2 linked regions of the Paraglaciecola sp. L3A3 genome follow. The protein of the gene in region 2 binds, or shares a complex with, the protein of the main gene of each other region. Links are inferred from orthologs where the notes say so. Each region holds a gene or a part of one and is shown on either strand. Other genes may lie near its edges.

What was found. Proteins that work in one complex are often made in the same cells at the same time.
Region 1: the proteins of tsaB (region 2) and tsaD are in contact, whole or in part, in a solved structure (PDB 4WQ4), measured with the Escherichia coli proteins. The link is inferred for Paraglaciecola sp. L3A3 from one-to-one orthologs.

Annotation. Positions count from the first base shown.
Region 1 is NZ_CP047023.1:3,691,193-3,694,719, forward strand. The notes cover bases 1-2,971. They hold tsaD (tRNA (adenosine(37)-N6)-threonylcarbamoyltransferase complex transferase subunit TsaD), read right to left. Parts: upstream 2,008-2,971; coding sequence 994-2,007; downstream 1-993. Other genes in these bases: folB (dihydroneopterin aldolase), read right to left, coding at 1-315; plsY (glycerol-3-phosphate 1-O-acyltransferase PlsY), read left to right, coding at 392-988; rpsU (30S ribosomal protein S21), read left to right, coding at 2,228-2,443; GQR87_RS15390 (GatB/YqeY domain-containing protein), read left to right, coding at 2,539-2,971. Outside these bases: more of GQR87_RS15390, read left to right, coding at 2,972-3,000; dnaG (DNA primase), read left to right, coding at 3,151-3,527.
Region 2 is NZ_CP047023.1:1,799,570-1,808,200, reverse strand. Bases 3,211-6,209 are described here. They hold tsaB (tRNA (adenosine(37)-N6)-threonylcarbamoyltransferase complex dimerization subunit type 1 TsaB), read right to left. Parts: upstream 5,057-6,209; coding sequence 4,364-5,056; downstream 3,211-4,363. Other genes in these bases: GQR87_RS07520 (ATP-dependent DNA helicase), read right to left, coding at 5,053-6,209; GQR87_RS07530 (hypothetical protein), read left to right, coding at 3,723-3,974; GQR87_RS07535 (hypothetical protein), read right to left, coding at 3,211-3,294. Also shown: GQR87_RS07545 (hypothetical protein), read left to right, coding at 1-427; ltrA (group II intron reverse transcriptase/maturase), read right to left, coding at 697-1,986; more of GQR87_RS07535, read right to left, coding at 2,626-3,210; more of GQR87_RS07520, read right to left, coding at 6,210-6,981; GQR87_RS07515 (hypothetical protein), read right to left, coding at 7,109-7,663; elongation factor P-like protein YeiP, read left to right, coding at 7,866-8,438; GQR87_RS07505 (sulfite exporter TauE/SafE family protein), read right to left, coding at 8,510-8,631. UniProt on the Escherichia coli protein: Required for the formation of a threonylcarbamoyl group on adenosine at position 37 (t(6)A37) in tRNAs that read codons beginning with adenine.

The DNA.
Region 1 (3,527 bases), 1.9 Mb from region 2 along the record:
ATTGGCCAAAATGTCAGGTTTGCTTAACTTTAATCGAGCAATCTTCACTGCTGGAAATGACTTTAAGATACAATCAATTAAATGACTGGCTAGTGCCTCAATTAGTTTAAAATCACAGCATTTAGCCTCATCCGCTAATGTTTGTGCCACCAGAGCATAATTAAGCGTGTCGTCAACATTATCTGAATGAGCAGCAATAGATAAATCTGCTTGTAACTCAATATCGAGTATCAGTCGCTGCTTGTTTTTTCTTTCCCAGTCATACACGCCAATCAGCGATAAGACCTCTAGTCTTTCGATATGAATTTTATCCATTTGTGATCCGCGCTGCATTTTATCTTAGATTGTTATATTCTGGCTGAATTGTAACTCATTCTTTTAGCACAAGTACATGACAGCACTCACAATATTCATGTTTGCATTTGCCTATCTGCTTGGTTCTGTATCAAGTGCTATTTTGGTGTGTAGATTATTTGCCTTAGGCGATCCTAGAGAGCAAGGTTCAGGTAACCCAGGCGCCACAAATGTATTAAGAATTGGCGGAAAATTACCTGCTGCCTTAGTATTAATATTTGATATTTTAAAAGGTACAGTACCAGTATGGGCTAGTTATTATTTGGGCTTAGACCCTGTATATCTAGCTTTTGTTGCTGTCACCGCATGTTTAGGCCATATGTTTCCAATATTTTTTGGCTTTAGAGGTGGCAAGGCCGTTGCAACAGCTTTTGGCACTATCTTACCTTTAGGCTTAGATTTAGCATCCCTGCTTATTTTTTGTTGGGTAATAGTATTATATATATCAGGATATTCTTCGTTAGCCGCAATTATTACCGTTAGTTTAGCGCCACTTTTAACTTGGTTAATCCAACCTGAGTATGCCATGGCAGTAGCCATTTTAAGCGGCTTAATTATTCTTCGCCACAAAGAAAATATAATCCGTTTGTTCTATAAGCAAGAAAGCAAAGTACGACAGAATAAGCGAAAGTGAACCAACTAAATGGCGGGTAAATCCTCTAAAGACCATCTAGGTTGAGCTTTTGTACTTAACGATTCAGTTTCGCCGGCTTTTAACCTTTGTAATCCCGCATAAGCGATCATCGCACCGTTGTCAGTACAAAATTCTAATCTAGGATAAAACACTTCACCATTGATACTTCTCATCATATCAGCCAGTTGAGTGCGCAATTGCTTGTTAGCACTTACTCCACCAGCAATCACTAAACGTTTAAGTTTGGTTTGTTTCAACGCCCTTTTACATTTTATCGCTAACGTATCCACCACAGCTTCTTGAAACGCATAAGCAATATTAGCATGAGTTTGTGCGCTACCATCACTGGCTCGAATAGTATTAGCAGCAAACGTTTTTAAACCACTAAAACTAAAATCTAATCCAGGTTTCGTGGTCATAGGCCGTGGAAATTGATAATGCCCTGCTTCTCCTTGTTCGGCCAATTTAGCTAATAACGGCCCTCCTGGGTAATCTAAACCCAACAACTTTGCAGTTTTATCAAAGGCTTCACCTGCAGCATCATCTACAGATTCTCCTAGAACTTGATATTGACCGATACCATCCACTCTAACCATCATAGAGTGGCCACCTGAAACTAATAGCGCAATAAAAGGAAAAGATGGTACTGGTTCATCTAGCATAGGTGCAAGCAAATGGCCTTCCATATGATGTACACCCACAGCAGGCAAATTCCACGCATAAGCCAAACTACGGGCAACCGACGACCCCACTAGTAAAGCCCCTACCAAACCAGGCCCTTTCGTAAAAGCAATGCCATCTAAATCTTTTTCGGTGCAGTTAGCTTCCAATAATGTCTGCTTTATTAAAGGAATGATTTTTCGCACATGATCTCTTGATGCTAATTCGGGAACTACCCCACCATAATCAGCATGTAACTTTACTTGGCTATATAATTGATGTGACAATAACCCTTGATGCTCATCATAAACAGCAACACCAGTTTCATCACATGAGGTCTCGATTCCTAATACTCGCATAATATTTTTAATAATTTACAGATTAAACTGCTGGCATTTTACTGTTCTGAAGTGAAAGCGCCAATTTAAAATTAAATTTGTTTGAAGATATTCACTTTTTAACCTAACAAGGCTTTACTTCTGCTGTGGATATGATTAGAATTCCGCACCATTTTTAACCGAGCTGGTTACTTTTATGTACCGGTCGATATAATTAATATATTTTTGAGGTAAGAGTTTAATGCCAATCGTTAAAGTTAGAGAGAACGAACCTTTTGATGTTGCATTGCGTCGTTTTAAACGTTCATGTGAAAAAGCAGGTGTACTTTCTGAAGTTCGTCGTCGCGAATTTTTTGAAAAACCTACTTGGGAACGTAAGCGTAAGAAAGCTGCCGCTAAGAAACGTCTTTTGAAGAAGTTATCTCGCGAAAACGCTCGTCGCATCAGATTGTACTAAATCTCTTCTGAAGCGCGTTATTTGTATTTAATTATGAAACACGCGCTTTAAGTCGTTTTATCACACATCCTTTTTACGTTTTCGATGAGTCATACATGTCTTTATTAGATGATTTAAAAAATGCACAAAAAGATGCTATGCGCGCCAAAGATAAAGTTCGTCTTGGTACTATTCGCATGGCTTTGTCTGCCGTAAAGCAACATGAAATCGATGGACGTACTAATCCCGGTTATATTGCTTTAGACGATGATGGTATTCTTGCTATTTTAATCAAGATGATAAAACAGCGAAAAGATGCAGCCAGTCAATACGAAACTGCAGGTCGACAAGACTTACTTGACATCGAACTAGCAGAAATTGTTATTTTGCAAGGTTTTATGCCTAAAGCCCTTACTGAGGCAGAAATAGATTCTTTAATTGTTCAGGCAATGGAAGAAACTAGTGCTACTGGAATGCAGGATATGGGTAAAGTCATGGGCTGGTTAAAACCAAAAGTTCAAGGCAAAGCTGATATAGGCCAACTTAGTAGTAAAATAAAAGCTAAGCTTAACGCTTAAGTTATATCAGTACACTATATAGCATTCTACAAACCGCACTCAGTTGCGGTTTGTTTATTTAGGGCGCTAATATTTAAATTAGTGTCGAAGTTTATACTGACAATATGGCATCATACTCCCCGATTTTATTGTATTGCTTGAGAAAATTACATGTCTGGCCGTATCCCTCGTGAATTTATAGATGACATCATCGCTCGAACTGACATAGTAGAGTTAATAGACAGTCGTGTTTCTTTAAAAAAAGCAGGCCGTAATCACCAAGCTTGTTGTCCATTTCATAATGAAAAAAGTCCTTCTTTTACTGTCAGCCAAGACAAGCAGTTTTATCATTGTTTTGGTTGTGGCGCGCACGGTAATGTTATTTCGTTTTTAATGGAATTCGACCGATTAGAATTTCCTGAAGCCATAGAAGAATTAGCTCAATACCACAGTATAGAAGTTCCCCGAGAAAAAGGTGGAGCTCCAGCTCTAAGCGCAGAACAAAAACAGCAAAAAGGCAATGATTACGAGTTAATGGAAAAGGTGGC
Region 2 (8,631 bases):
GAATATTACCCTCGATCCAATATGCATACTTCTATTGCTTCATACTAATAAACCAGATTTGTTTACTATGCACCGAATTTGTGGTGCTGAACTTCATTGGTCAGAATGGCTAAAAGATAACGAACTACTACAAGAGTCAGTAAATCGTTTTATTTTTAAGGTGCTAGATGAAAAAAACAATAAAGAAGCGGAGCTTTCTTACGTATCAGGAAAAATTTTACGTACTGACTCTCGTTATTTGAAAATGAAAGGGCACCCATTGGAAAAACTAATAAAAGAAAAATATGGCGCTCTGAATGAATTTTCAAGAACAGGAAAAGAAGGTGAGCTAAAGTATTCGATAGTAAGTAAATCAATGGTAAACCTTACAAATGGATCTTTTATCCCTAGTGTTTTTGAAGATGTGCTTTCGTCAGTTCAAAAATGAAACTTAATAAGTTGCTTAAACGGAAAAATAAGAGCTGGCCATCGCTTCGGGATTATAGCCAACCATTATTTTCCGCTTAGCAAGGCGTTAAAACCATATAACTCCAACGACCGCTGATCGCTCAAAGCCGAATAAGAGCTTTGTGCCATTAGCAGACATATCGTGGTAGAGCGGCCCATTACTGAGCCGACCCCACACAGATCCGGACGTGCGGAATTACCGCATCCGGCTCTTCAGTTATATATTCACCCGTGTAAATCACGGCCACTTTAATACCAGTCAACATGGATCACTCTTTTGCTAACTCGTAGCTTCTGTATTTGGAAATACTCTAACATCTTCTTAAAATTACACCAATTGTAACTTCGACGACCACTGCGCCTGTTCAGCCATTTATACAAACTATGTAGCACATAATTATATAGCTTACTCACGCTTCGGCTGTTGTCGGGTAGCCCAAAGTAATTTCTAAACCCTGTGAGTTTGCGTTTTAATTGAGGTAGCCAAATCGCTAGTTTCTGCGAGCGTTTGGCTTTAATGAAATGGTAAAATTCGCTCAGGCTACTTCGCTGCTTTTGACTCGCAGTTCGTCGCCTTAATCTCGGTTTACCTTTTGCATCAATGCCCCAGTAAAACGCAAACCCCAAGAACACAAACTGACGCTTACGACTTGGATGGAATCGACTGAACCTTATTAGGCTGGTCTTTTCTGGTGCCGTATCCAGTTTGAATTTCTTGAGTCGTTTTGGCAACACGCTGTAAAATCGCTCGGCATCATTGGCATACTGAAACGCACACACAAAATCATCTGCGTAACGTATCAGCATCGCTCTGCCTCTCATGCGAGGTTTTACCTTCTTCTCAAACCATAAATCCAATGCATAGTGCAGATAGATATTGGCTAACACAGGGCTAATGATACCGCCTTGTGGAGTGCCACTTGTTGGTTTGAGATATTCTCCTTGCGGGGTGTGTATCCGTGCTTTTAGCCATTGCCCGATTAGGCTCAAAAGCGCGTTATCATCAATGCGTTGTTTAAGCATTTCCATCAGCCAATTGTGGTCAATATTATCAAAGAAGCCTTTAATGTCAGCCTCAACAATATAACCATAACCTTTGAACTGAAGATTCAAACTCAAACTATGCACCGCTTGATGCGCACTCTTATTTGGCCGATAACCATAACTGTTAGGCAAGAAATCCGCTTCCCAGATACTTTGCAGTATCTGACTCACGCTTTGCTGTACCAGTTTGTCATCCACCGTGGGTAAGCCTAATGGGCGTTGTTTACCATGACTTTTGGGAATGAAGACCCGTTTAATGTCATTTGCTCGATAACACTTGGTTTTCAAGGCTGAACTTAAACGTGTGAGGTTTTCCACAAGCGCTTCTTTATATTTCGGCACCGTAATGCCATCAATACCAGGAGCTGCTCGTTTATTCAGTTGCCCCCAACTTTGATACAGTAAATCATCTCCTAGCAATCCATATAGGTTCTGAAATCTATGGTTGGGGTGTGTCTGTGATTTAAATGTGATGGCATTTAGTGCGGTTGTCATAGTATTTCCAGCCCTACTTTGTCCGGTCTATGTATCTGCTAAACACCTGATATAACTGCTTGCCCCTTCGCCATGTGGATGGCTTTCCCAACCTCAAACTACTATGAGCAAGTCTGACTGCCAAAGGGTCATCGTTCATCTCGCTTGTGGCTTAACTACCCTACCATTTTCCTTATGGAACACCTTTGGCTCTCTCAAGTTCTCAATACATCTCTTTATACATGCCACGGCTTAATAACTCCGCTGACTCGCCACAACCTTGCCGTTTCAAACTTGTTGAATAATGGTTGCTTTGCTTGGACTTCGACGGCGTTACAAGCCTCGTCAGTCAGAACTTAATTTATTATCGGAGCGATAACAGCACTTCAGGAACACGCATTCCCTATGGCCTATATAATTCTCTGTGTACGCTTCACCTATATTGTTCGTCTAGTCACGAATGCATCGCTGATAAGTATTTCACCAATCCTAGACTCCGCCATAGGCGCAACACTCGATACAGGTGGCTGGCTAAACCTTACCTGACAGGGACTTACACCCTGCAAGATGCATCAAGCTTCGCTTGACGCACTAACGCCTCAATCAGCCGCAGGAGCAAAACCAACTGTTTTTTGTACTGCTGAATTGACTTGTTATAAATCACTTTACCACTCTCATGTAGGCAGGTAACCGGACTTTACCTACTTTTTGAACCTTTTGACCTAAAAAGGCTTCTCTTGCATTATCAATGATACTCTCCAGTTTACCCAAATAGTTTTCACATAACTCCTCAATAGGTTTATGTTTTAATTCGTGATCTTCAGGGACTGGTAGCTCACTAAAGTGTTGCCTTACATCAGCCATACTTGTTGGAAGCTCAACATAATAGTTTTCAGTAGTTCCATCAGGCAATTCAATAACCCATCCACTTCCTCCTAATTGATCACCAATAAAGAAACTCTTTGCTCCAGGAGGTGGATTTCCGAGCTTTGACATATTCCCAGGATTTATATTTACTCTAGTTGATGTTGAAATAGGTAACTTACCTTGTTTTAAAATTTCATTCCTTAAAGTTACGAAATACTTCATTAGTACGTCAGATTTTAAACTTTCTTGGATAGGCAAATACCAAGTAGAAAATTCTTTTTCACCGACAGGTGTTTTCAAGTTTTGGATTACAAAAGTAACAGACCTACCAAATACAATCAGGTTTCTTAAACCTGAAGTTCGCCTTTTTTTATCAGACAAATCCTCAAAACCAAATTGAGCAGTTTTAAGTGTTTCTTCTGCCTTTTTGATGATTGCTTCTATTTCCTTGATGGACACCATACTCTCCGTGATTTATAACAGTTTATTAGTGCGACCTTGCAAGATCGTTTACCTTGTAAGCTACATTACCTTTTATGGCTGAAAAGTCCAATGTCTGCAATTCGCTCAAAACTGCCAGTCAGGTGACTGGTTTAAACCTATTCATCGAAACTGTATGATCATATATGTGAGCTACTACAAAAAATTAGCGGTACAGTCATCATTGTATTCGTTGAAATAGAGAGTATAACGCAAATGGATTCCGGCCTAAAAGCTCACCGGAATGACGACTGGCTCAACTATTCAGCAACAATGGCGACAAACGTTAGTGTGATTCTTATACTTCAATATATCTACTCGCCGCTATTTGTCACTTTCAAACTGCTTAATGCTGCAACAGCCAGACCCACTCGGCTTTATTCTGCTCTTAAGTGGCGGAGCCATGCTTGGTGGGCGAAGCACATGCTTTTGATTTTCTCGGCGTAGTCGATGTTGTTGTTTTACCCGCGACTACAAATTCCCCATCAAATTTTGGGCTTGTCGAATGTCCTAACAAGGACGTTTGGGTGAAAGCTGATTATTTAGGAACGAAGTTCCGCCAGCTTAAACAGCTCAACAAGGATGTTGAGATTGGTTACCGATCATCAGGGATGTGTGATTTACCAATTCAAGGTTACTCTACCTTGCCGTTTCGACATTAAAGACAAAAATTTTATGGATTAGACAAAAGTTTCCGGAAAACTTTTGAACAGCTTTAGCTGGTTCACGTAGGGCATGGATAGCCCGAAGTAAATTTGTTTGGAGTGCGGCCCTTTTTACAAAATACATCCATATATTTTGCCCTACGGGTCAACCTTCGGTTGTTCAAATTCATTCCCGATGAATTTGTGTTTACTTTTTGCGGCTGTTGGGAAAAAGCAAATTGAGCCGCAGGCGACCGCCAGGGATGGCGGAAGGTAGAATAACGCAGGACGCAGTTATCGAGATGAGGCTTGAAAAAAGGCATGGATGCCGTGAGCAACGCGAATGCTTGGTGAGCGCAGCGAATAAAGTAAGCGTAGTGAATTATTCTAGTGCGCGCAGCGCAACCCTACTCTCTTCCGGGCAACTTTTTCCAAGTCACTTTATCTCGTAAATACACAGGTTGGATGTCATCTACGTCAATAGCTAATCCATTTTCTATATCTTTTTCAGCCAATGACAACATGTACTTAGCATTGGGATAGAGTATTGGTGCTAAGATTTTCAATGATTGCTCTGGGTTTAAACCAGCATAAGCCTGCCACCCAGTACCCACACCCACACCCACAGTATTTTGCTCACTTTTGATAAGAGCCTGCGCTTCTTCAGGCGGTAATACTTGTTCATCACCCACTAAACTCATCACACCTTGATTATTTTGATAATGAGCAAAATAGACTTCTGACATTCTGGCATCAATGGCGGCATAAACCTCAGCAGCTTGTGACTGCTCAGAAGCTTGTTGTGCCATAGCTGCTAGGGTCGAAACAGCAATTACTTTATGCCCAGTGCCTAAAGCCAGACCTTGAATAATTCCGGTGGCAATCCGTACCCCTGTAAAACTACCTGGGCCCCGTCCGAAGCCAAGATAATCAACATCTTTAAGCTGTACATTCGCCTCTTTTAAAACCTCATCTATCATGGGTAAGATACGCTGGCTATGCTGCTGGGGGCACACCTCAAATTGACTATAAACTTGTCCGTTGATTTGCAAAGCGACTGAGCAGGCTTCTGTTGCAGTTTCGATAATTAATATGTTCATTGGTCTTTCTCATGATCGTGGATCTGATGCAAAAAATCTATCGCCTTCTGTAGATCTCGCGTTCTGTGCATGTCAGGTAAACTACCCATAAAGATCTTGCCGTAATCTTTAGTCACTAACCTATTATCACAAATCACCAAAACGCCTTTATCGGTTTCATCTCGAATCAAACGGCCGGCACCTTGTTTTAATGCAATTGCAGCTTGAGGAATTTGTAATTGACTAAATGGATTTCCTCCGGATTTTCTGCAATCTTCTATACGGGCCTGTAACAAAGGGTCATCAGGTGAAGCAAAAGGTAATTTATCTATTAATACACAAGTTAAATCGTCCCCTCTCACATCAACCCCTTCCCAAAAGGCACCAGTTCCCAGAAGCACAGCATTTTTATTAGCCAAATAATTCTCTAATAAAGCGCGTTTGGTAGTTGTACCTTGTACCAGAATAGGATTATCTATTTTATCTTCTAACTGACTGGCAATCGCTCGTAAGGTGGCATGACTGGTAAATAATAAAAAGCATCTTCCACGACTAGCTTTGACTAGCTTGATTGATATATCTAAAAGGGTGTCACGCATTTCTCGTGCATTAGGCTCAGGCAGAAATCTAGGTACACACAACATAGCCTGATTAGGGTAATCAAAAGGGCTGTCTAAAGATAAGGTTTCAGCATTATTTAGCCCCATCAGTCGTTGAAAATGACTAAAACCGCCATCTACCATTAAGGTAGCAGAAGTAAATACCCAACTGCGTTTAGGCTCGGTTATAAAGTCAGCAAATTTTTTAGCGATACTTAAAGGGGTCAGGTGCAGGCTAATATGTCGCATAGTGGTTTCGTACCATAAACTGACACCTAATAAACTAGTGTCAGTTAAACGACTCAGTTTTCCTCTGGCCTCAGATACTCGTTCGAATATATTGTCTAAGTCTTTATCACGCCCCACATGCAATTTTAATACTTCATATAAAACCGTCAAACTATCTGTCAGTTTACTCACTTGTGTCTTTATTTCTTCGCGCATTAACATTTGACGCCAGTTGCCCTTTTGCGCATTTTCAGGAAACAACAAGCGTAAATCAGCGGCTATCATGCGGCATTTTTCTGCTGCACTTTGCAATTGTTTGGCATCTTTTAGTACTGTGCGATAAATCACTTCAATATCGCGGCTCATATCTTGTATCTGGCGACTGGATAAACTTTCGCCAAAATATTCACTGGCGATATCGGGGATTTGATGAGCTTCATCAAATATCACAAGATCCGCTTCGGGGATCAGTTCACCAAAGCCCGTGTCTTTTAGCGCCATATCAGCAAAAAATAAATGATGATTAACAACAACCACATCAGCATCTAATGCTTTACGACGGGCTTTAACCATATAGCACTCTTCGTAATCTGGGCATTCTTTGCCTAAGCAATTATCGGCGGTAGAGGTGACAAAGGGTAATACTTTGGCATCTTCTGCCAAGGTTTTCATATCTCCCATATCCCCGGTTTTGGTAGTCGAAGCCCATTCTCTCACTTGGGTAAATTCAGATAGGGTTTGTTTTTCTAATAAACTATTTGCGCCATTTTGCCCTAAGCGATGTAAACATAAATAGTTTGCCCGTCCTTTCAATAAGGCCGTTTTACGATTTGAACCTAAGGCTTTTTTTACCACAGGCAAGTCGCGATGAAAAAGTTGTTCTTGTAGGTTTTTAGTACCAGTAGAAACAATCGTTTTTTTATCTGATTGCATAGCAGGCACCAAATAGGCAAAAGTTTTGCCAGTGCCAGTACCTGCTTCAACTATTAAGGGGGTTTTACTTTCAATTATTTTTTCTACAGCCACAGCCATATCGGTTTGTGCCTGTCGTGGCACAAAACCGTCAATAGCTTGAGATAACTTGCCATCAACAGCAAACAAAGAAGAAGTTTTCGACATATGACCTTAGGGGATTATCTATAGCAACTGAGAAAAAACAGATTATGCCAAAAACTTTGACAACTAACGAGGTGAAACTGGAATAAAACCTTAGTAATACCAATTCCAACCCATCAACAAAAAAAGACTAATCTTGGATCTGAATACCCAAAGTAGACATTATTTGGTAATAACTAAAAATAACCACTAAGAAAAACACTAACAAAATAATTTCATGTTTGAAATGATGCTTGAAATATACCAAGCGATCTTTGTGATGAAATACATCCATTAGTTCATCGCCAAAACGAATAGATAAAAATGTCCCCACAGCAGATAAACCTACAATTGCCCAATAAGGATATGGGTTTAATATGATAACTTCGCATAAGCGCGTAATAAAAGTGGTCTGGTAATATTCTGGAGAATAAAAAATTGCCAGTAGATTAATGGAAATGGCGATAGCCCACACCACAATCTCAGATACGACCATCCGAATACCAAACAATAATCGCAGCGGAAAATCTAACAAAAAACCGGCATCAGCCACTGGGGTACATAAAACAAAAAAGCTCCAAGTAATTAACGCCGCAACCCCGCCGGTCAAAAAATCATACTGATAAGTTAAGTAACCAAAGTAGCCGACTAAAATCATCAACAATAATAAAAACTTAACTAACACTTGTCGTTTGGGGGCAACCATAAAAAACATTCCTACTCATTTAACATTTGGTCAAATAACGACCAAAACTGGTACATCGGCAGTTATGTTAAAACAGCAAACAAATATCTCCAACTGACTTTAAAGCAAACTGGATAAATAAATCCCTACAAAGTAAAACTTTGTATTTTGCCAATTTTTTATTTCGTGTTACTTTCTGACACAATATTTTTTGGAGAATAAAATGCCTAAAGCCAGTGAAATTAAAAAGAATGCAGCCGTAGAACATAACGGCAAAGTATACCTAGTAAAAGACATTAACAAATTAACACCTAGTGGTCGTGCTGGGGCAAGTTTGTACCGTATGCGTTTATATGAAGTAGGTACGGGCGCTAAAGCCGATGAAAGTTTTAAAGCTGACGAAGTATTAAACACAGTAGAGTTTAACCGAAATAAAGTCACCTATTCATACCTTGATGGCGATGAATATGTATTTATGGATAGCGAAGATTACAGTTCTTACTTTTTAAATAAAGACACCATCAGTGAAGAAGCCCCATTTATCACCGAAGATACCAAAGGTTTACAGATATTATTAGTTGAAGGTGATCCCGTTGGCATTGAACTGCCAGCAGCCGTTGAGTTAGTTATCTCTGAAACTGATCCTTCTATTAAAGGTGCTTCTGCCAGTGCCAGAACTAAGCCTGCAACTTTGACCACAGGTTTAGTAGTACAAGTTCCTGAATATATTTCTAGCGGTGAAAAAATCAAAATTAACACAGCTGAATCGAAATTTATTAGCCGAGCTGATTCTTAGTATAATCAACCGAATTTATCACCCACTTTAAGTCAATTTAAAGGTGGGTGACTTCACCTTTAAGTATTGCACTAATACGGTAAAGTGATAGCCCCTAAGATAAAAATCCAACCAGCAAAAAACAACTTCAGATTTTTAGGAGAAAAATATAGCACTAACCTTTTAGCGAGAACCCCACCAATGATGGCCCCAG